Hydrogenophaga sp. SL48: one gene and its partner. The protein of the gene in region 1 binds, or shares a complex with, the protein of each later gene. Links are inferred from orthologs where the notes say so. Each region holds a gene or a part of one and is shown on either strand. Other genes may lie near its edges.

Region 1 (7,118 bases):
TGGACGATCCCCGCGGCATCTGAACCGCACTCCTTGTCATCCGATTCCTCAGAAGAGCCAAGCACCCCATGGTCGAAGTTGCTGCGAGCGTGAACGAACTGGTTGAACCGTCCAGCGTGCTGAAGACCGCGCGCCGTATTGTGGTCAAGGTGGGATCCAGCCTGGTGACCAACGAGGGGCGGGGGCTGGATGAGCAGGCCATTGGGCAGTGGAGCGAGGAGCTGGCCGTGCTGGTCAAGCAGGGGCGCGAGTTGATCATGGTGAGCAGCGGCGCTGTGGCCGAAGGCATGAAGCGACTGGGATGGACCTCGCGACCAAAAGAAATCAACGAGCTTCAGGCCGCTGCAGCCGTGGGTCAGATGGGCCTGGTGCAGATGTATGAAACCAAGCTGCGCGAATGTGGTGTCGGCAGCGCGCAGGTGCTGCTGACCCACGCCGACCTCGCCGACCGCGAGCGCTACCTCAACGCCCGTTCAACCCTGTTGACGTTGTTGCAGTTGGGGGTGGTGCCCGTCATCAACGAGAACGACACCGTTGTCAACGACGAGATCAAGTTTGGTGACAACGACACCCTGGGCGCGCTGGTGGCCAATCTGGTGGAGGCCGACGCGCTGGTGATCCTGACCGATCAAAAAGGGCTGTACACGGCCGATCCGCGTCGTGATTCTTCGGCCACCTTTGTGCATGTGGCCCGTGCGGGCGACCCTCAGCTGGAAACGATGGCCGGCGGCGCGGGCTCCGGGATCGGCAAGGGCGGCATGATCACCAAGATCCTGGCGGCCAAGCGTGCTGCCGGATCGGGCGCTTCGACCGTCATCGCGTGGGGACGCGAACCGCGCGTGTTGCAGCGCCTGTGCGAGGGCGAGGCCATCGGCACCTGCCTCGTGGCGCAGACCGGCAAGAACCAGGCGCGCAAGCAGTGGATGGCCGACCACCTTCAGATGCGTGGCGCGGTGGTGGTGGATGACGGCGCGGTGGACAAGATCACCGGAGAAGGCAAGAGCCTGCTGCCGATCGGCATGACCGAAGTCAGCGGCGACTTCTCGCGCGGTGACGTGATCGCGGTGCGGGACGCGCGGGGTGCTGAAATCGCCCGCGGGCTCGCCAACTACGCCAGTTCCGAGGCGCGCCTGATTTGTCGCAAGTCTTCGGCTGACTTCGAACGCCTGCTTGGTTATGCAGCCGAACCCGAGATGATCCACCGCGACAACCTGGTGCTGTCGCGGGCCTGAGGGTTCTCCACTTCAGGAGGGCTTGGACCCACTGCTTCGCAGGTCGAACTGTGGATCTGGATCAAACATGCCCCCAGGAGGCAACTCCATGCCTGGCGGACTCTGCGTCATGAGCGGCATCAGGTTGTTGGCATCGTCCTGCGAGCGGGATCGGCCTGCGCCGCGCAAATAGCGGTTCCGGTGCTCGTTTTTGGGCAAGTAGCGGGCAAGTTCGGTCAGCGCCATTTCGTACACGCCACGCTTGAATTCCACCACCACGTCCAGAGGAACCCAGTAGTCGTGCCAGCGCCAGGCATCGAACTCAGGATGGCTGGTGGCGCGCAGGTTCAGATTCCAGTCTTGTGCGACCAAGCGCAACAAGTACCAGATCTGTTTCTGCCCCTTGTAATGACCGCGTGCATCGCGGCGGATGAAGCGGTCCGGCACTTCATAGCGCAACCAGTCCCGCGTGCGGGCAACGATGTTCACGTGTTCGGGCATGAGGCCCACTTCTTCGTGCAGTTCGCGGTACATGGCCTGTTCGGGGGTTTCGCCCCTGTCGATGCCACCTTGCGGAAACTGCCAGGAGTGGGATCGGATCCTCTTCCCCCAAAACACCTGGTTTCTCTGGTTGAGCAGAATGATGCCGACATTGGGCCTGAAGCCTTCTCTGTCAAGCATAATCAACCCCAAATTTTTGAACTGTCTGGATTATGCATCGCCCCTTGCGGCTTGCGAAGCGATGCTCACCCGTTGCGCTGCAATGGCGGGTTTATCCCGATGCCCAGAGGGCATCGAAGACATCATTCGGGCCTCGAGCCCTCCATTTTCCAGACCCACGCAGCCGCCTGTGGCGGCCCTCGCCCATGAAAGCCTCGCAGTTTTTTATTTCCACCCTCAAAGAAGCGCCGGCCGATGCCGAAGTGGTCAGCCATCAGCTCATGACACGTGCCGGCTTGATCAAAAAGCTGGGCGCCGGTATCTACAACTACATGCCGATGGGATTGCGGGTCATCCAGAAAGTGGAGAAGATCGTTCGCGAGGAAATGAACCGGGCCGGAGCGGTGGAGCTGGCCATGCCGGTGGTTCAGCCGGCGGAGTACTGGCAGGAAACAGGTCGCTTCGACAAGATGGGCCCGGAGTTGCTGCGTATCAAGGACCGTCACGGTCGTGACTTCATCGTGCAGCCCACCAGCGAGGAGGTGGTGACCGACATTGCCCGCCAGGAGTTGCGCAGCCACAAACAGCTGCCGAAGAATTTCTACCAGATCCAGACCAAGTTCCGGGACGAGCGCCGTCCGCGTTTTGGCCTGATGCGGGGGCGGGAGTTCATCATGAAGGACGCCTACAGCTTTGATCGCGACGAAGCGGCTGCCAAGGCCAGCTATCAGGTCATGGCCGCCGCCTACCGCCGCATCTTCGACCGCTTCGGTCTGCGCTATCGCGCAGTGGCGGCCGACAGCGGCGCCATCGGTGGTGACCTGAGTGAAGAGTTCCAGGTGATCGCGGCCACGGGTGAAGACGCCATCGTGTACTGCCCGGCCAGTGACTACGCGGCCAACATGGAAAAGGCCGAGGCGCTGGCGCCTGCCGGCCCGCGCGCTGCAGCTTCAAACGCCATGACCAGGACGCCGACACCTGGCAAGAGCACCTGTGCTGACGTGGCCGAGTTCCTGGGTGTGCCGCTGGCCACCACGGTGAAGTCGCTGGTGCTGGCCACCGACGAGCTCAACGACGCGGGCGAGATCGTGAAGAGCCAGGTCTGGCTGCTGTTGCTAAGGGGTGACCACGACATGAACGAGGTCAAGGTCAACAAGCTGCCGGGCCTGAGCGGGGGCTTCCGCTTCGCCACCCAGTCTGAAATCGAGGCGCACTTCGGCTGCAAGCCCGGGTACCTTGGCCCCGTCGGTCTGAAGTTGCCGGTAAAGGTGGTGGTGGACCGCGAAGTGGCGGTGCTGGCCGACTGGATTTGCGGTGCCAACGAGGCGGACTTCCACATGACGGGTGTGAACTGGGGGCGTGACCTCCCCGAGCCAGAAGTGGTGGCCGACATTCGCAACGTGGTCGAAGGTGACGCCTCGCCCGACGGCCAAGGCGTGCTCGCCATCGAACGCGGTATCGAGGTGGGCCACGTGTTCTACCTGGGCACCAAATACAGCAAGGCCATGAACGCCACGTTCCTGGCCGACGACGGCAAACCGCGGCACTTCGAGATGGGGTGTTACGGCATTGGCATCACGCGCCTGCCGGCGGCGGCCATCGAGCAGAACCACGATGAGCGCGGGATCATCTGGCCCGACGCCATTGCCCCCTTCACCGTGGTGGTGTGCCCGGTGGGCGCTGATCGCAGCGAAGCCGTCAAGGCCGCCGCCGATGCCCTGTACCAGGGCCTGCTGGCTGCGGGTATCGACGTGATCCTGGACGATCGGGGTGAGCGCCCGGGTGCGATGTTTGCCGACTGGGAGCTGATCGGCGTGCCGCACAGGGTGACCATCGGCGACCGCGGCCTCAAGGAAGGCGTGGTCGAGTACCAGCACCGCCGCGACCCGGCCGCGACGAAGGTGCCAGTCGCCGAGGCGATCTCTTTCATGCGGGACCAGCTGGGCGCGTGAGATTGCAGCCCTTTGATGTGGTGATGGATGCCGATGTGCCCGGGACCAGTCGCCGTCTCTGGCTGCTGCGCGGCGCAGCCCTCGGTGCGGCCGGCTGGCTGACCGCTGGCCCGGCCCAGGCCGGCCGCCAGGCAGAAGAGCCACTGGCCGATTCGGTTCGCTCGGCGCTCAGTTCCGCCATTGCCAACAGCGCGCCGCCGGTGCCCGAGTTCAGCGACATCAACCAGCGCCTGGCCTACCTGCGTTGGCTGGGCACCATGAGTGAGCGCCTGAAGAAGAAGAAGCCGGACTTCCAGACCCGCATCGAGTTCCTGCAGACTGTCTGGTACGAAACCCGGCGAGCGGGCCTGGACACCACGATGGTGATGGGTTTGATCCAGGTCGAGAGCGCCTTCCGCAAGTTCGCCATTTCACGCGTGGGCGCTCGTGGCTACATGCAGATCATGCCGTTCTGGTCGCGCGTGATCGGTGACGGTGACGCGTCCCGGCTGTTTCACATGCAGACCAACATCCGCTTCGGCTGCGTGATCCTGCGCCACTACCTGGACCGTGAGCGTGGCGACACCTACCTGGCGCTGGGCCGCTACAACGGCAGCCGGGGCAAACCTCAGTACCCCAACGCCGTGTACGCCGCGGCGAAGAACTGGGTTCACCACGACGCTTGAGCCCTCAGCTCATTGCAGGAAGCCGATCCGCGTTTTGCCGGACCCCGCCTTGGGCAGGTCGTCGGCCTCCACGCTGTAGCGGTTGTCCAGCCGCGCATTGCCAAAAGCGGTGACCATGGCGCGGCGCATCTCGCGCGGGGCGAGGATGGCGAGCTGGTCCAGCACGTCGCTGGAGGGTTCCGGGTCGAAGCGCTGCCCCCAGTCGTGTTCGCCAAGGATGCTGCGGTACAGGTGGGCCGCGATCTTGCGTGCTGCATCCGGCGACGGCGGTGCGATCTCGAACACGTTCATGCGGTTGCGGATCGGTGCCGGAATGGCACGCTCGTCGTTCGCGGTGGTGATCCAGATCACCTGGCTGGCGTCGATCGGCACCTCGGCAAATTCGTCCACAAAACTCTGCGCTGTGTCGTGCTCCAGCAGGCTGTAGAGCGCGCCCAGGGGATCGTACTGCGCGTCGGCGCTGGCCTTGTCGATTTCGTCGACCACGATCACCGGGTTGGCGTACTGGCCGTCCACCAGCGCTTCGAACACCTTGCCCGGTTTGGCGCCTTTCCATTGGGATGAAGAGCCCGAGAGCAGCCAGCCCGCGGTCATGGAACTCATGGGCACCAGGCTCATGCTGGTGCCCAGCAGATCGGCGATCTGTTTGGCGAAGTGGGTCTTGCCCACACCGGGCGGGCCGAGCAGCAGGATGGGCGTGACCTCCAGTCCGTCGTGGCTGTCCTGACTCAGGGCGACGTGCCGTTTCACGTCGTCAAGCACCTCACCAAAATTGGGCAGCAGGTCGTAGAGCGGTGCCATGTCGGGCACACCCGAGGGTTTGACCGCGAAGCGTTGCGAACCGCGTTCCAGCATGCGCTGCCAGGTGTTGCGCAGGCCTTCGTACTCGCGTTCGTTGCCGCTGGCCTGCAAGTGGGCGAGCTTGCGCTCGACCTCGCTGGCACTGAACACGCTGCGCATCTGGGCGATGGGCAGTCCGAGGGAGGGTGAAGCGACCAGGCTGCGTGAGCTCATGCGGTTCTCCTTGAAGGGTTCGGCGACACCTTCATTCAAGCACAAGACGTGCCTGGCCTCAATGCGAAATGAACCCTTGAAAGACCACGCATTCCTTCGGATCGGCCTTGGCCGTGCGAAATGCCGCAGCGGACGTGCTCTCCCAAAACAACAAAGCCGCCCGAAGGCGGCTGTGGCACGGGGCTGGCGGTTTCAGGCCTCGCCGTTGATGACTTTTTGCAGTTCACCCGACTCGTACATCTCCATCATGATGTCGGAGCCACCGATGAACTCTCCCTTGACGTAGAGCTGCGGGATGGTGGGCCAACTGCTGTAGGTCTTGATGCCCTGACGGATGCCTTCGTCTTCGAGCACGTTGACGGTTTTCACCGTCTTGGGATCGACACCGCAGGCTTTGATGATCTGGATCGCGCGGCCGGAGAAGCCGCACATCGGAAAGCTGGCATTGCCCTTCATGAAGAGCACGATGTCGTTGGATTTGACCAGTTGGTCGATTTGGGTCTGGGCGTCGCTCATGGCAAAAAACTCCTGATCTGGGCGGGCCGGTCGTGGCCACAGTGGGCCTGATTATCGCTGCTGCGGCCAGATGCCGCCGCTGCAGCGTTCTATGCCCGCCAGATCGGTGCGGCTGCTGACCTGCTCGAACCCTCGCTGCTGCAGCAGGGCGCGCACGGCGGCGGCCTGATCGTGGCCGTGCTCCAGCAGCAGCCAGCCACCGGGGTGCAGAGCGCCCGGCGCCTGCGCCACGATGGTGCGGATGTCGTCGAGGCCGTCTGGTCCTGCCGTGAGCGCGCTGATGGGTTCGTGGGTGAGGGCGACCAGGTGGCGGTCACCCTCGGCGATGTAGGGCGGGTTGCTGGCGATCACGTCGAAGCGCTGGCCAGGCACGGCCTGCAGCCAGGAGCCGTTGAAAAAATCCACCGCCAGACCCAGGCGTTCCGCGTTGTCACGGGCCACGGCCATGGCGCCCGTGCTGGCGTCGGTGGCGGTCACGGCCACGTCGGGTCGCTGCGACTTCACGGCCAGGGCGACGGCACCGCTGCCGGTGCCCAGGTCCAGACACCGCGCGGGGGTGGCGGGCAGGGCGTCCAGTGCCCACTGCACCAGGGTTTCGGTGTCGGGCCGGGGCACCAGCACGCGGGCGTCCACCCGAAGATGCAGGCCAAAGAAGGCCTTTTCTCCCGCCAGGTAGGCGACCGGTTCACCGGCCAGGCGGCGGCGCACCAGGTCGACGAAACGCCCTGCGGCGTCGGTGGGTATCGGATCGGTGTCGTGCGCCATCAGCCAGGCGCGGTGATTCATGTCGCGCCCCAGCGCCAGCAGCAGCAGCATCTGGGCGTCCAGCCGGTCCAGTCCTTGCTGCAAGGCAAGGGCCAGCGACTCACGGATTGAAAGGCCGTTGTTCACAGGCTGTTCTGCTGTTCAAGTTCGGCCAGCAGCTCCGTGCCGCGCGCCACCTGGAGCGCGTGGACCACGTCGCCCAGGTCGCCTTCCATCACCTGCAGCAGCTTGTAGAGCGTGAGGTTGATGCGGTGGTCGGTGAGCCGCCCCTGCGGGAAGTTGTAGGTGCGGATGCGGTCGCTGCGGTCACCGCTGCCCACCAGGCCTTTGCGGGT
Region 2 (11,589 bases), 3.4 Mb from region 1 along the record:
TTCGACGGACATGGACTTCCAGTTGTTCGCCCGCTTGGGGTCTTTCTGGATGGAAGAGGGCACGGGAGGTGTCATTACGCGTTCATTCGAGGTGAAAAATGTCGCTTTCGCGGCATCGGGGGCATGGGTCGGAACCACCGCCGCCTGGGTCATTTGCTCCATCATGACCTTCTTGGCCGCTCGCTTGCCCAGAGGACGGGGCGTCGGCTCGACAACGATGGGGGCTGGTTTGGGAACAGCCGCAGGCTTGGTCACTCCCGACGGGGAGGCCGGCTTGCCGGACTTGACCGCAGGCAGCGGCGTCGGCTTGGGCTTGACCACCACGGGGGGTTTGGTAGCCGATTTTGCAGCGGATTTGGCCGGCGGTGCAGATGCTCGCGGGGCGGCTTTGGCCGGCGCCTTCTGGGCCAACGCCTTCACGGCCGGTTTGGATGCCGCCTTGACCACGGGGGCCTTGGCCACTGGGGCGGGCACGGGCTTTTTCACCGGCACGGCCTTCTTCGCTGGAACGGACTTCCCGACAACGGCCTTGGGCGCGGGCTTTGCCGCGGCCTTGACCGGCGATGGGGTGGCTGCCGCGACCGGTGAGTTCCGCACTTTGCCGGCGCCGGGCGCGGGCTTTTTGTTCTTTGCGGTGGGGGTGGCCGGGGCTTTCACAAGGGGTCTCCTCTCAGTGCCTGACGATGCCTGTTCCTGGGGCGGTGCGCTGCTTCGGGCAAGCTCCCGAGGCGCGTCACGAAGCTCGGTCGAGACCGGCTGGTCTGTTGTTATACCCCGTTTGCGGACCGCACCGGCTCCCCGCTTCACATGCACACGGGCAACAGGCCCGACCGGATCACCGGCACCCGACTTGGGGGGCGATTGTAACGACGCGCGCGGAGCCTTCACCGACTGGGGGTCGGATTGAAAGCCGAGGCGTTGGAGAAGCGAGACAAAGAACACAGCCGGACCTGTTTCTGATGTGAAGGAGCCGGCCCGGGGACTCAGACCAGCGACTGGTCAAGCCCCTGGACCAGGATGTCCTTGGGCAGATCCAGACCGATGAACACCATCTTGCTCACGCGCGGCTCGCCTTCAGCCCAGGCGGGACCGAGGTCGCTGCCCATGAGCTGGTGCACGCCCTGGAAGATGACCTTGCGGTCGGTGCCTTGCATGTCGAGCACGCCTTTGTACCGAAGCATGCGCGGACCGTAGACCTGCACGATGGCGCCCAGGAAGTCTTCCAGCTTGGCCGGGTTGAACGGCCGGGTGGCGCGGTAGACGAAGCTCTTCACATCGTCGTCGTGGTGATGGTGGTGGCCGTGGCCTTCGTGACCGTGCTGGTGAGAAGGGTGGTTACAGGTTTCGCCAGGGGCGTGGTCGTGGTGCTCGTGACCATGATCGTGGTGATCGTGGTCGTCATCGACCTTGAGAAAGTCCGGGTCGATGTCGAGCTTGGCGTTCAGGTTGAAGCCGCGCAGGTCGAACACCTCGCTCAGCGCCACCTCGCCGAAATGCACCGGGCGCATGGGCGCACGCGGGTTCATGTGCTTCAGGCGGTGGGTGAGCGCGTCCAGCTCGTCCTGGTCCACCAGATCGGCCTTGCTGATGAAGATCTGGTCGGCAAAGCCCACCTGGCGGCGGGCTTCCTGGCGGTCGTTGAGCTGCTGGGCGGCGTGTTTGGCGTCCACCAGGGTCAGGATGGAGTCCAGCAGGTACTGCTCGGCGACCTCGTCGTCCATGAAGAAGGTCTGGGCCACGGGGCCGGGATCGGCCAGGCCGGTGGTCTCGATCACCACGCGCTCGAAATCGAGCTCGCCCTTGCGCTTCTTTTCGGCGAGATCCTGCAGCGTGGCGCGCAGGTCGTCGCGGATGGTGCAGCAGATGCAGCCGTTGCTCATCTGGATGATGTTTTCCTGCGTGTCGGCGACGAGGATTTCGTTGTCGATGTTTTCTTCACCGAACTCGTTCTCGATCACCGCGATCTTCTGGCCGTGGGCCTCGGTCAGCACGCGCTTGAGCAGCGTGGTTTTGCCCGACCCGAGGAAGCCGGTGAGGATGGTGGCGGGAATCAGTGACATGGCAGGAAAAGCTCCAGCAAAAAGCGGTCGGGAACGGTACAGCGGGGGCAGTGTATGCGACGCGTAGGCAGTGCCACCGGATTACGCCTTTTTCATCACCACCAATCCCTTGAGGTATTCGCCTTCGGGGAAGTTGATGGTCATCGGGTGGTCGCAGGCGCCGCCCAGGCGCTGCAGGATCGCACCGTCCACGCCCGCGTCCAGCCCAGCCGAGGCCACGATCTTGTGGAACAGCTCCACGCCGATGCCGCCGGAGCAGCTGAAGGTGAACAGCACGCCGCCCGGGGTGAGCAGCTTGAAGGCCTGGCGGTTCAAATCTTTGTACGCCCGGGCGGCACGCTCGGCGTGGGCCGCCGTGGGCGCGAACTTGGGCGGATCGAGCACGATGGCGTCAAACGTGCGGCCTTCGGCCACAAACTGACGCAGCGAGGTGTTGACGTCCGCGTCCATGAAGCTGGCCTGCGCCGGGTCCAGGCCGTTGAGCAGCAGGTTGGCGCGTGCCTGCTCCAGCGCCAGACCCGACGAGTCGATGCTGGTCACGTGCTCCGCCCCACCCGCCAGCGCGGCCACGCTGAAGCCGCCGGTGTAGCTGAAGCAGTTGAGCACCTGGGCAAAACCCAGGCGCTTCGTGTACTGGTACAGGGCCAGGCGGCTGTCGCGCTGATCCAGGTAATAGCCGGTCTTGTGCCCCTGGGCGATGTCCAGGCCCAGGCGCCAGCCGTGCTCCAGCAGCTCGAACGCGGTGTCGCCATTGCCCCGCAACCAGCCGGTGACCTCGGGCAGGCCGTCGAGCTTGCGGCTGCTGGTGTCGGAGCGTTCGTACAGGCGCGGGCAGCCGGTGAGCTCGATCAGCGCGTCGGCAATCGGCGCCTTCCAGCGCTCCACGCCGCAGGCGGTGAATTGCGCCACCAGGGTGTCGCCGTAGCGGTCCACGATCAAGCCCGGCAGGCCGTCGGACTCGCCATGCACCAGGCGGATGCCGTTGCTATCGATGCCCAGACGCGAGCGCAACGCGATGGCGCGGGCCAGCGTGTCGCGGAAAAAGGCTGCGTCGATGCGCTGGGCCTCGTCGAAACTCCAGGCCCGCACGCGGATGCGAGAGGCCGGAGAGAACGCGCCCCAGGCCAGGAACTGGCCCTCATGGCTCTCCACGCGCACGGTCTCACCCGCATCACCGCCGCCCCGGGCCACGGCCCCGTCGAATACCCAGGGGTGGCGGCGTTGCAGCGAGCGTTCTTTGCCCGGCTTGAGTCGAATGATTTTCATCTGGCCTATTGTCCCCCCCGCGCCGCCTGCGGCGTCACCCCCCAGGGGGCGGCACTGGCCGTCCGGCAAAGCCGGCCCGGCGGTGCCCTGGGTTCAACTGCCCCTCGTCCGCCCCATCAACTCGCCGACGCGAAGTGCATGGCGCCAGAATGCGGCGGAACCGGCTCTGCCGGGCCGCTCGCATTGCCCCCTTGAGGGGGTGACGCCGAAGGCGGCGCGGGGGTGTTCCTGTTCAAGGCCGCAGGTACACAAACCCCTCGCGTGCCTGCAACCGGGCCACCTCGGCCACACCCGATGGCACGATCTTGGCTTCCATCGCGACCTTGCTGGCGTCGATCTTGCGCGACACCAGGGTGTTGTTGCAGACCCGGAACTCCACACCCTTGGCCGCGAGTTCGCCAATGGCACCCGCAAAGGGCTGCTCCATCTGGTTGGTGGCGCCATCCAGCAGGAAGTCGATGCCCAGACCATGGGTCACGACCACGATCTTGGCTTTGGGGTCGGCCGCCAGGTGGTTGCGGATGTTGTTGATGGCGCGCGAGGCCTGGGGAATGCCTTCGCTCATGTGATAGACCGTCTTGATCGCGTCGTCGGCCGCCTGCGCCGACAGCGAGGTGGACAGCAGCGCCGCGAGCAGCAAGGACTTAAGCGCAATGAGGAACCTGAACATGGAGCTCTCCAAAAAATAGAAGTGGTTGCTTATAGAACGATTGTCAAGCCTGGGCTGGCGAATCCTACAGGGATAACCCGGCCCCGCTCGACCGCCGAGACCCCGTGCATCCGCCCAGTCAACCCTTGGGCTTGGGCACCACGGGCACCGCCACTGGGGGCGGGCTGACCATGCCCTCGTCGCCCGCGCCCCTGCCACGGGCCAGCGCCCGCGGGTGCGCCGCGTCGTACACCTTGGCCAGGTGCTGGAAATCCAGCCGCGTGTAGACCTGCGTGGTGCTGATGCTCGCGTGGCCCAGCAGCTCCTGAACCGCGCGCAGGTCACCGCTGGACTGCAGCACATGGCTGGCGAACGAGTGGCGCAGCATGTGGGGGTGCACGGGTGTGGCCAGCCCGGCGAGTTGCGAACGGCGCTTCAGTCGCACGCGGATGTGCTGCGGCGTGAGGCGCTGGCCGCGGCTGCCGATGAACAGCGCCGGATCGTCCTTGGCCCACGCCGCGCGCTGCACCAGCCAGCGCTCCAGAGCCGCCAGCGCCGCCCGCCCCACCGGCACGCTGCGGCGCTTGGACCCTTTGCCCAGCACATGGGCTTCACCGGCGTCGGCGTCGATCCAGCCGCGCGCAGTCACACCTGCCCGCACGTCCAGCCCCACCAGTTCGCCGATGCGCAGGCCGCAGCCGTAGAGCAACTCGGTGATGCAGGCGTCGCGGGCCTCCAGCGCGGGGTGGTCGGCCTCTTCCACATGGGACGCGAGCTGCACCGACTCGTCCACCCCCAGCGCCTTGGGCAGGGGCTTGCCCGCCTTGGGCGCGCGCACGTCCTGCACCGGGTTGTGGTCGATCAGGCCCTGGCGACCGAGCCAGACATAGAAACCGCGCCAGCCCGACAGGATCAGCGCGATGCCGCGCGCGCTGCGCCCGGCGCTGTGCATCTGGGCCACCCAGCGGCGGATGTGGGCGCTGTGCACCTCGCGCAACGCCAGCGCGGCCTGCGACGCGTGTTGCGACAGGCGCTGCAGGTCCAGGGTGTAGAGCTCGACCGTGCGGGTCGCCAGGCGCTTCTCCACCCGCACATGGGCCAGATAGGCCTGCACCAGCGCGGCATCGTCCACGCTGGCCGCTGCTTTCATGCCGGCGAACGGCCTGCCGCCGGGCCGCCCCAAGGCAGGCCAGCCCCCTCGGGGGGCAGCGCCGTACACGAAGTGACCAGCGTGGGGGTCATGGTCTCAGGCGCGAGAGCGCCGCGCTGGTGAGTTCACCCATGCGCTCCAGGAAGTCGGTGCCCATGTCGGCCGCGAAGCGCTGGGCCTCGGGCGAGCCCAGCACCAGCAGGCCGAACGCCGGTGAGCCCGCAGCGGTCCGCAGCGGGATCAGCGCCATCGAGGCCACCGCCTTCGGATCGTCCAGCCAGCCGGCGGCCTCCAGCCCCGGGTTGCTGCCGCAGTAGGGACGGCTGAGCGAGCTGGAAAACGCCTTCACGTCTTCGCTGGCCCCTTGGGCACAGGCGAGGGTCATGAACGCGGGCGCCACGTCCCAGACCTTGATCGCGACCTGCGGCACCAGAAACTGGGTGGCGATCTCCCGGGCGGCGACCTCTGGCAGATCACGGGCTTCGCGGGTCCGCAGCAGTTCGCGGGTCCAGCGCTGCAGGCGGTCGGCGATGGCGGAGTTGTCCTGACCGTGGCGGATCATGTCGGCCGCCTTGAGCTCCAGCCCCTTGATCTTGTCGCGCAGCAACTCGGCCTGCCGTTCCTGCAGGCTCACGGCGCGTTGACCGTGCGGGCTGCTGAGCTGGACCGAGGCCAGCACGCTGGCGTGCCGATCAAAGAAGTCCGGCGTGTTGGCCAGGTAGTTGGCGATGTCGTCTTCGGTGATGGGGGGGATGAAGGGATCGGTCATGGTCGGGTGAGCATATAGGAGGCTGTCATCAAACCAATTCGGGCACGTCGATCTCGCCCTCGAAGACGGTGGTGGCGGGGCCGGTCATGAACACCGGCGCGTCGTGCGCGGGCGTGTCCTGCCATTGAATGGTGAGCACGCCACCGTGGGTGTGCACATCGACCGTCGAATCCAGCAGGCCCAGGCGGATGCCGGCCACGACGGCCGCGCAGGCGCCGGTGCCGCAGGCCAGCGTTTCGCCGGCGCCGCGTTCGTAGACGCGCAGGCGCACCTGGCCGCGGTTCACGACCTGCAGAAAACCGGCGTTCACGCGCGCCGGGAAACGCGGGTGCCATTCGATCTGCGGGCCTTGGAGCAGGACCGGGGCGGTGTCCACGTTGTCCACCAGCTGCACCGCGTGCGGGTTGCCCATGGACAGCACACACACCAGCGCCTCGCCGCCGTCCGGCAAGGACAGCGGCCAGCGCTCGACGTTGCCCATCGTGTTTGAGACCAGCCCGCTCGCGTCGAAGGGCACACGCTCCAGCGCGAACACGGGTGCGCCCATGTCCACGGTCACGCGACCGTCGTGATTCAGCGCCAGGCTGATCTCGCCCTGCTTCACCTTCACCCGCACCGGGTTGACGGTGGTCAGGCCCTTGTCGTGCACATAACGAACGAAGCAGCGCGCCCCGTTGCCGCAGTGTTCCACCTCGCCGCCGTCGGCGTTGTGGATCACGTATTCAAAGTCAAGACCCGGGCCGGGCGAGGGCCGCACGCTCAGGATCTGGTCGGCCCCGACACCGAAGTGGCGGTCGGCCAGCCAGCGGTACTGCGCGTGGGTCAGACCCAGGCGCCCGCGCGTCTCGTCGAGCACGACAAAATCGTTGCCCGCGCCCTGCATTTTGGTGAACCGGATGTGCATCGCCGGATTATCCGTCCAGAGCGGTGCGCACCGTCAGCACGCAGCGCCGCCGCGTGGTGCGCTTCACACCGGTGCGCGCGCACCGCAACCGCCCTTCGCCCTTTGCTCAGGCCCCTTTGCGCACAACACTTGTGCCACTTTGTATGCAATCCGGTGCATATTGCATACAAAATGGCTGGCACGGTTGATGCTGAGCTGGAGGCATGGACGACCCCACACCCACACCCGCCGCCATCGAACTCATCGCGCTGACCAAACGCTACGCCCAGGGCAGCGTGGCGGTGGACAGCATCAATCTGCGCATCGCCAGCGGCAGCTACTGCTGCCTGCTCGGCCCGTCGGGCTGCGGCAAGAGCACCACGCTGCGCATGATCGCGGGCCACGAGAGCACCACCAGCGGCGACATCCTGCTGGACAACCGCAACATCACCATCCTGCCGGCCGCCGCGCGCGGCACGGCCATGATGTTCCAGAGCTTTGCGCTGTTCCCGCACCTCACCGCGCTGGACAACGTGGCCTTCAGCCTGAAGATGAAAGGCGTGGACAGGGCCACCCGCCAGCGGCAGGCACAGGACCTGCTGGAGCGCGTGGCCATGGGGCACCTCGCGCAGCGCAAGCCGGGCGAACTCTCGGGCGGCCAGCAGCAGCGCGTGGCGCTGGCGCGGGCCCTCATCACCCAGCCGCGCGTGCTGCTGCTCGACGAACCGCTGTCCGCGCTCGACCCCTTCCTTCGCATCCAGATGCGCGCCGAGCTGCGCCACTGGCAGCGTGAACTCGGCCTGACCTTCATCCACGTCACGCACTCGCAGGAAGAGGCGATGGCCCTGGCCGACACGATGGTGGTGATGAACCACGGCCGCATCGAGCAGGTGGGCGCGCCGCGCGAGGTCTACAACCGGCCGGCCAGCGAATTCGTCGCGCGTTTCATGGGCGGCCACAACGTGCTCAACACCACCGGCGGCAAGCTCGCCGTGCGCAACGACCACATCCGCCTCGCACCCACCACCAGCACCGGCTGGCCTGCCACCGTGAGCGACGTGGAGTACCAGGGCACCTACGTGCTGCTGGGCCTGCAACTCGACGGCGAGGCGAGCACCGTCCCGGTCTCGGTGATGTTGCCCGAGGCCGTGTTCGTGCAGCAGCCCTACCGCCCAGGCGATCGCGTGGACCTGAGCTGGGACCCGGCCCTGGCCCACGCACTCGCCGCCTGATCGCTCCCGCTTTCTTCCCTCTTCCCCCAACCCAGGAGTTCTCCCATGTCCGACACGTTTGATTCCAAGCCCGCCGACACCACCGCCGGCCTCTCGCGCCGCAGCCTGCTGCAGGGCACCGCCGGCATGGCCGGCATCCTGGCCAGCGGCATGTCGCCGGCCATCGGCCAGGAAAAGATCACCCTGCGCTACCTGGGCACCGCAGTGAACCAGGACAAGGCCATCGGTGACAAGTTCGAAAAAGACACCGGCATCAAGATCCAGTACGTGGCCGTGACCACCGACGACGTGACCAAGCGCGCCGTCACCGCACCCAACAGCTTCGACCTGATCGACACCGAGTACTTCTCGCTCAAGAAGATCGTGCCCACCGGCAACCTCAAGGGCATCGACGTCAAGAAGATCAAGAACGCCGACAAGATCACGCCGCTGTTCACCACCGGCACCGTGGCCGGCAAGGCCGTGGGCGACCAGGGCACCGCGCCCAAGAAGGTGATCTACCTCGAAGGCGAAAAGAGCAAGGTCTTCGCCAAGAGCCCGACGCAGTTCATGTCGCTGATCCCGACGGTCTACAACGCCGACACGCTGGGCATCCGCCCCGACCTGATCAAGCGCCCCATCAATTCGTGGGCCGAGTTGCTGAACCCCGAATTCAAGGGCAAGACCGCGATCCTGAACATCCCGTCCATCGGCATCATGGACGCGGCCATGGTCGTGGAAGCCATGGGCCTCTACAAGTACCCCGACAAGGGCAACATGACCAAGGCCGAGATCGACCTCACGATCAAGACCCTGATCGAAGCCAAGAAGGCCGGCCAGTTCCGCGCGCTGTGGAAAGACTTCAACGAGTCGGTCAACCTGATGGCCTCGGGCGAAGTGGTGATCCAGTCGATGTGGAGCCCGGCCGTGACCGCCGTGCGCACCAAGGGCATCGCCTGCAACTTCCAGCCGCTGAAAGAGGGGTATCGCGCCTGGGCCGCCGGCTTCGGCCTGCCCGCCACGCTGAGCGGCCGCAAGCTCGACGGTGCCTACGAGTTCATCAACTGGTTCCTCGACGGCTGGGCCGGCGCCTACCTGAACCGCCAAGGCTACTACAGCGCCGTGCTCGACACCGCCAAGTCCAAGATGGAAGCCTACGAGTGGGCCTACTGGATGGAAGGCAAACCCGCCACGCAAGACATCAAGAGCCCGAATGGCGACGTGCTGGCCAAGGCCGGCCAGGTGCGCGACGGCGGCAGCTACGAAGCGCGCATGGGCGGCATCGCTTGCTGGAACGCGGTGATGGATGAGAACGAGTACATGGTGAGGAAATGGAATGAATTCGTCGCGGCCTGAAGGCGGCCCCCCCCCGCGCCGCCTGCGGCGTCACCCCCCGGAGGGGGGCGCCACTGGCGGCCCGGCAAAGCCGGTTCCGCGGTGGCCTGGAGGGGGCTTCGCTGCGCTCGTCGCGGGCGCGCCCCCTTCATGTGGCTTCTGTTTCTTTTCTGATTGACCTTCCATGAGCAGCACATCCACCGCCACCGCCGGTCCTGTCGCCGACAGCCCGAACCGCACGCTGCACGCCTGGTGGCAGGCGGCGCCGTTCACGCTGGTGTTTGTGCTGTTCTTCCTCATTCCGCTGGCGCTGATCGTGATGGTCAGCTTCTGGGATTTCAACGAGTACGAGCTGCTGCCGGCGTTCACGCTGCGCAACTACTTCGCCATTTTTGAAGGCTGCTCGACGCTCACCGAACACGGTGATTTCTGCGTCTCGCTCTCCACCTATCTGTCCACGCTGAAGTTCAGCCTGCTGGTGTGGCTGATCACCCTGGTGCTGGGTTTTGCGGTGGCGTACTTCCTCGCCTTTCACGTTCGTTCCTCGGGCATGCAGACAGCGCTCTTCATCCTGTGCACCGTGCCGTTCTGGACCTCCAACGTCATCCGCATGATCTCGTGGGTGCCGCTGCTGGGACGCAACGGTCTGGTGAACCAGTCGCTGCAAGGCATCGGGCTGATCGATCAGCCCATCGAGTGGTTGCTGTTCTCCGACTTCTCGGTGGTGCTGGCCTTCGTGCACCTCTACACCATGTTCATGATCGTGCCCATCTTCAACAGCATGATGCGCATCGACCGCAGCCTGCTCGAAGCCGCGAACGATGCGGGCGCCAGCGGCTGGCAGACGCTGTGGAACGTGATCGTGCCGCTGTGCAAGACCGGCATCATCATCGGTTCGATCTTCGTCATCACCATCGTCATGGGCGACTTCGTGACCATCGGCGTCATGGGCGGTCAGCAGATCGCCTCAGTGGGCAAGATCATCCAGGTGCAGACCAGCTACCTGCAGTTCCCGCTCGCCGCCGCCAACGCCGTGATCCTGCTCGCGGTGGTGCTCATGATCATCTGGGGCCTCACGCGCCTCGTGGACATCAGGAAGGAACTGTGATGAGCACACACCCCGTAGAGAGCCAGGGTTCCAGACCGGAAACACCGCGGAACCGGCTTCGCCGGGCCGCTGGTGTTGCCCCCCTGGGGGGGAAGGCGGCGCAGCCGCTTTCGGGGGGGACTCCTGGATTTTGGTCCCTGGCCGCCGTCTTCGCGCTCTTCGTGCTGTTCATGTACGGCCCGATGTTCGTCATCTTCGTGCTGAGCTTCCAGGGTCCCGAGGGTGGCCTCACCTTCCCGATGCGGGGAGCTTCGCTGCACTGGTTCCGCCAGCTGGCCGAGGGCTTGGGCACGGTGGACATCGGCGCGGCCTTCCTGCGCTCGCTCATGCTCGGTGGCGTGGTGATGCTGTTCACCGTGTTGCTCTCGGTGCTGGCGGGTCTGGCGTTCCGCAAGAAGCTCAGCGGCGGCAACGCGCTGTTCTACGTCACCGTGGCCAGCCTGATCATGCCGTCCATCATCGTGTCGCTGGGCATCGGCCTGCAGTTCCGCCTGCTGGATGGCGGCCTCAAGTGGCTGCTGGAAGCGGTGGGCGCGACCACGACGCTGGAGGAATACGGCACCGCGCTGGGCCTGTTCACCTCGGCCCTGGGCGCGCACCTCACCTGGACCCTGCCCTTTGGCCTGCTGATCATGTTCGCCGTGTTCAACCGCTTCAACCCGGCGTATGAGGAAGCCGCACGCGACCTGGGCGCCACGCCCTGGCAGACCTTCCGCCACGTGGTGCTGCCACTCATCGGGCCTTCGGTGGTGGGCATCGGCATGTTCGGCTTCACGCTCAGCTGGGACGAAATCGCCCGCACCTCGCAGGCCATCGGCGACGTCAACACGCTGCCGCTGGAGCTGCAAGGCCTCACCTCGACCGTCACCACGCCGGCCATCTACGCGCTCGGCACGGTGACCACCGTGGTGTCGTTCGCGGTGATCGGCGTCACGGTCGGTCTGGCCATGCTTTTGGGTCGGCAGAAAAAAGGACGCGTCGGATGAACGCCACCCGCGTCCGCAAGCCCGCCGACGAGGGTCCGGGTCCGCTGACGGACAACGACATCTACGAGCGCATGGTCTCGGCCATTCTCGACCACCAGCTCCCGCCCGGCACCAAGCTGGTCGAAGACCGGCTGGCCGAGGCGTTTGGTGTCTCGCGCACGCGCATTCGGCC

The links.
Region 2: the proteins of IM738_RS01695 (region 1) and dapF are in contact, whole or in part, in a solved structure (PDB 5YGU), measured with the Escherichia coli proteins. The link is inferred for Hydrogenophaga sp. SL48 from one-to-one orthologs.

The regions. Positions count from the first base shown.
Region 1 is NZ_CP063400.1:357,579-364,696, forward strand. The notes cover bases 69-3,062. They hold IM738_RS01695 (RNA pyrophosphohydrolase), read right to left. Parts: upstream 1,893-3,062; coding sequence 1,245-1,892; downstream 69-1,244. Other genes in these bases: proB (glutamate 5-kinase), read left to right, coding at 69-1,232; IM738_RS01700 (proline--tRNA ligase), read left to right, coding at 2,078-3,062. In the rest of the region: Obg family GTPase CgtA, read left to right, coding at 1-23; more of IM738_RS01700, read left to right, coding at 3,063-3,823; IM738_RS01705 (lytic transglycosylase domain-containing protein), read left to right, coding at 3,847-4,488; IM738_RS01710 (AAA family ATPase), read right to left, coding at 4,498-5,502; grxD (Grx4 family monothiol glutaredoxin), read right to left, coding at 5,695-6,018; prmC (peptide chain release factor N(5)-glutamine methyltransferase), read right to left, coding at 6,070-6,909; prfA (peptide chain release factor 1), read right to left, coding at 6,906-7,118. UniProt on the Escherichia coli protein: Master regulator of 5'-end-dependent mRNA decay.
Region 2 is NZ_CP063400.1:3,792,071-3,803,659, forward strand. The notes cover bases 4,861-7,761. They hold dapF (diaminopimelate epimerase), read right to left. Parts: upstream 6,799-7,761; coding sequence 5,923-6,798; downstream 4,861-5,922. Other genes in these bases: IM738_RS17965 (tyrosine recombinase XerC), read right to left, coding at 4,861-5,125; IM738_RS17970 (DUF484 family protein), read right to left, coding at 5,214-5,894; IM738_RS17980 (ABC transporter ATP-binding protein), read left to right, coding at 7,002-7,761. Also shown: RNA polymerase-binding protein DksA, read right to left, coding at 1-657; IM738_RS17950 (CobW family GTP-binding protein), read right to left, coding at 984-2,060; IM738_RS17955 (class I SAM-dependent rRNA methyltransferase), read right to left, coding at 2,142-3,326; IM738_RS17960 (DsrE family protein), read right to left, coding at 3,559-3,996; more of IM738_RS17965, read right to left, coding at 4,115-4,860; more of IM738_RS17980, read left to right, coding at 7,762-8,009; IM738_RS17985 (ABC transporter substrate-binding protein), read left to right, coding at 8,055-9,344; IM738_RS17990 (ABC transporter permease), read left to right, coding at 9,508-10,431; IM738_RS17995 (ABC transporter permease), read left to right, coding at 10,602-11,417; IM738_RS18000 (GntR family transcriptional regulator), read left to right, coding at 11,414-11,589. UniProt on the Escherichia coli protein: Involved in the succinylase branch of the L-lysine biosynthesis and in the biosynthesis of the pentapeptide incorporated in the peptidoglycan moiety. Catalyzes the stereoinversion of LL-2,6-diaminopimelate (L,L-DAP) to meso-diaminopimelate (meso-DAP).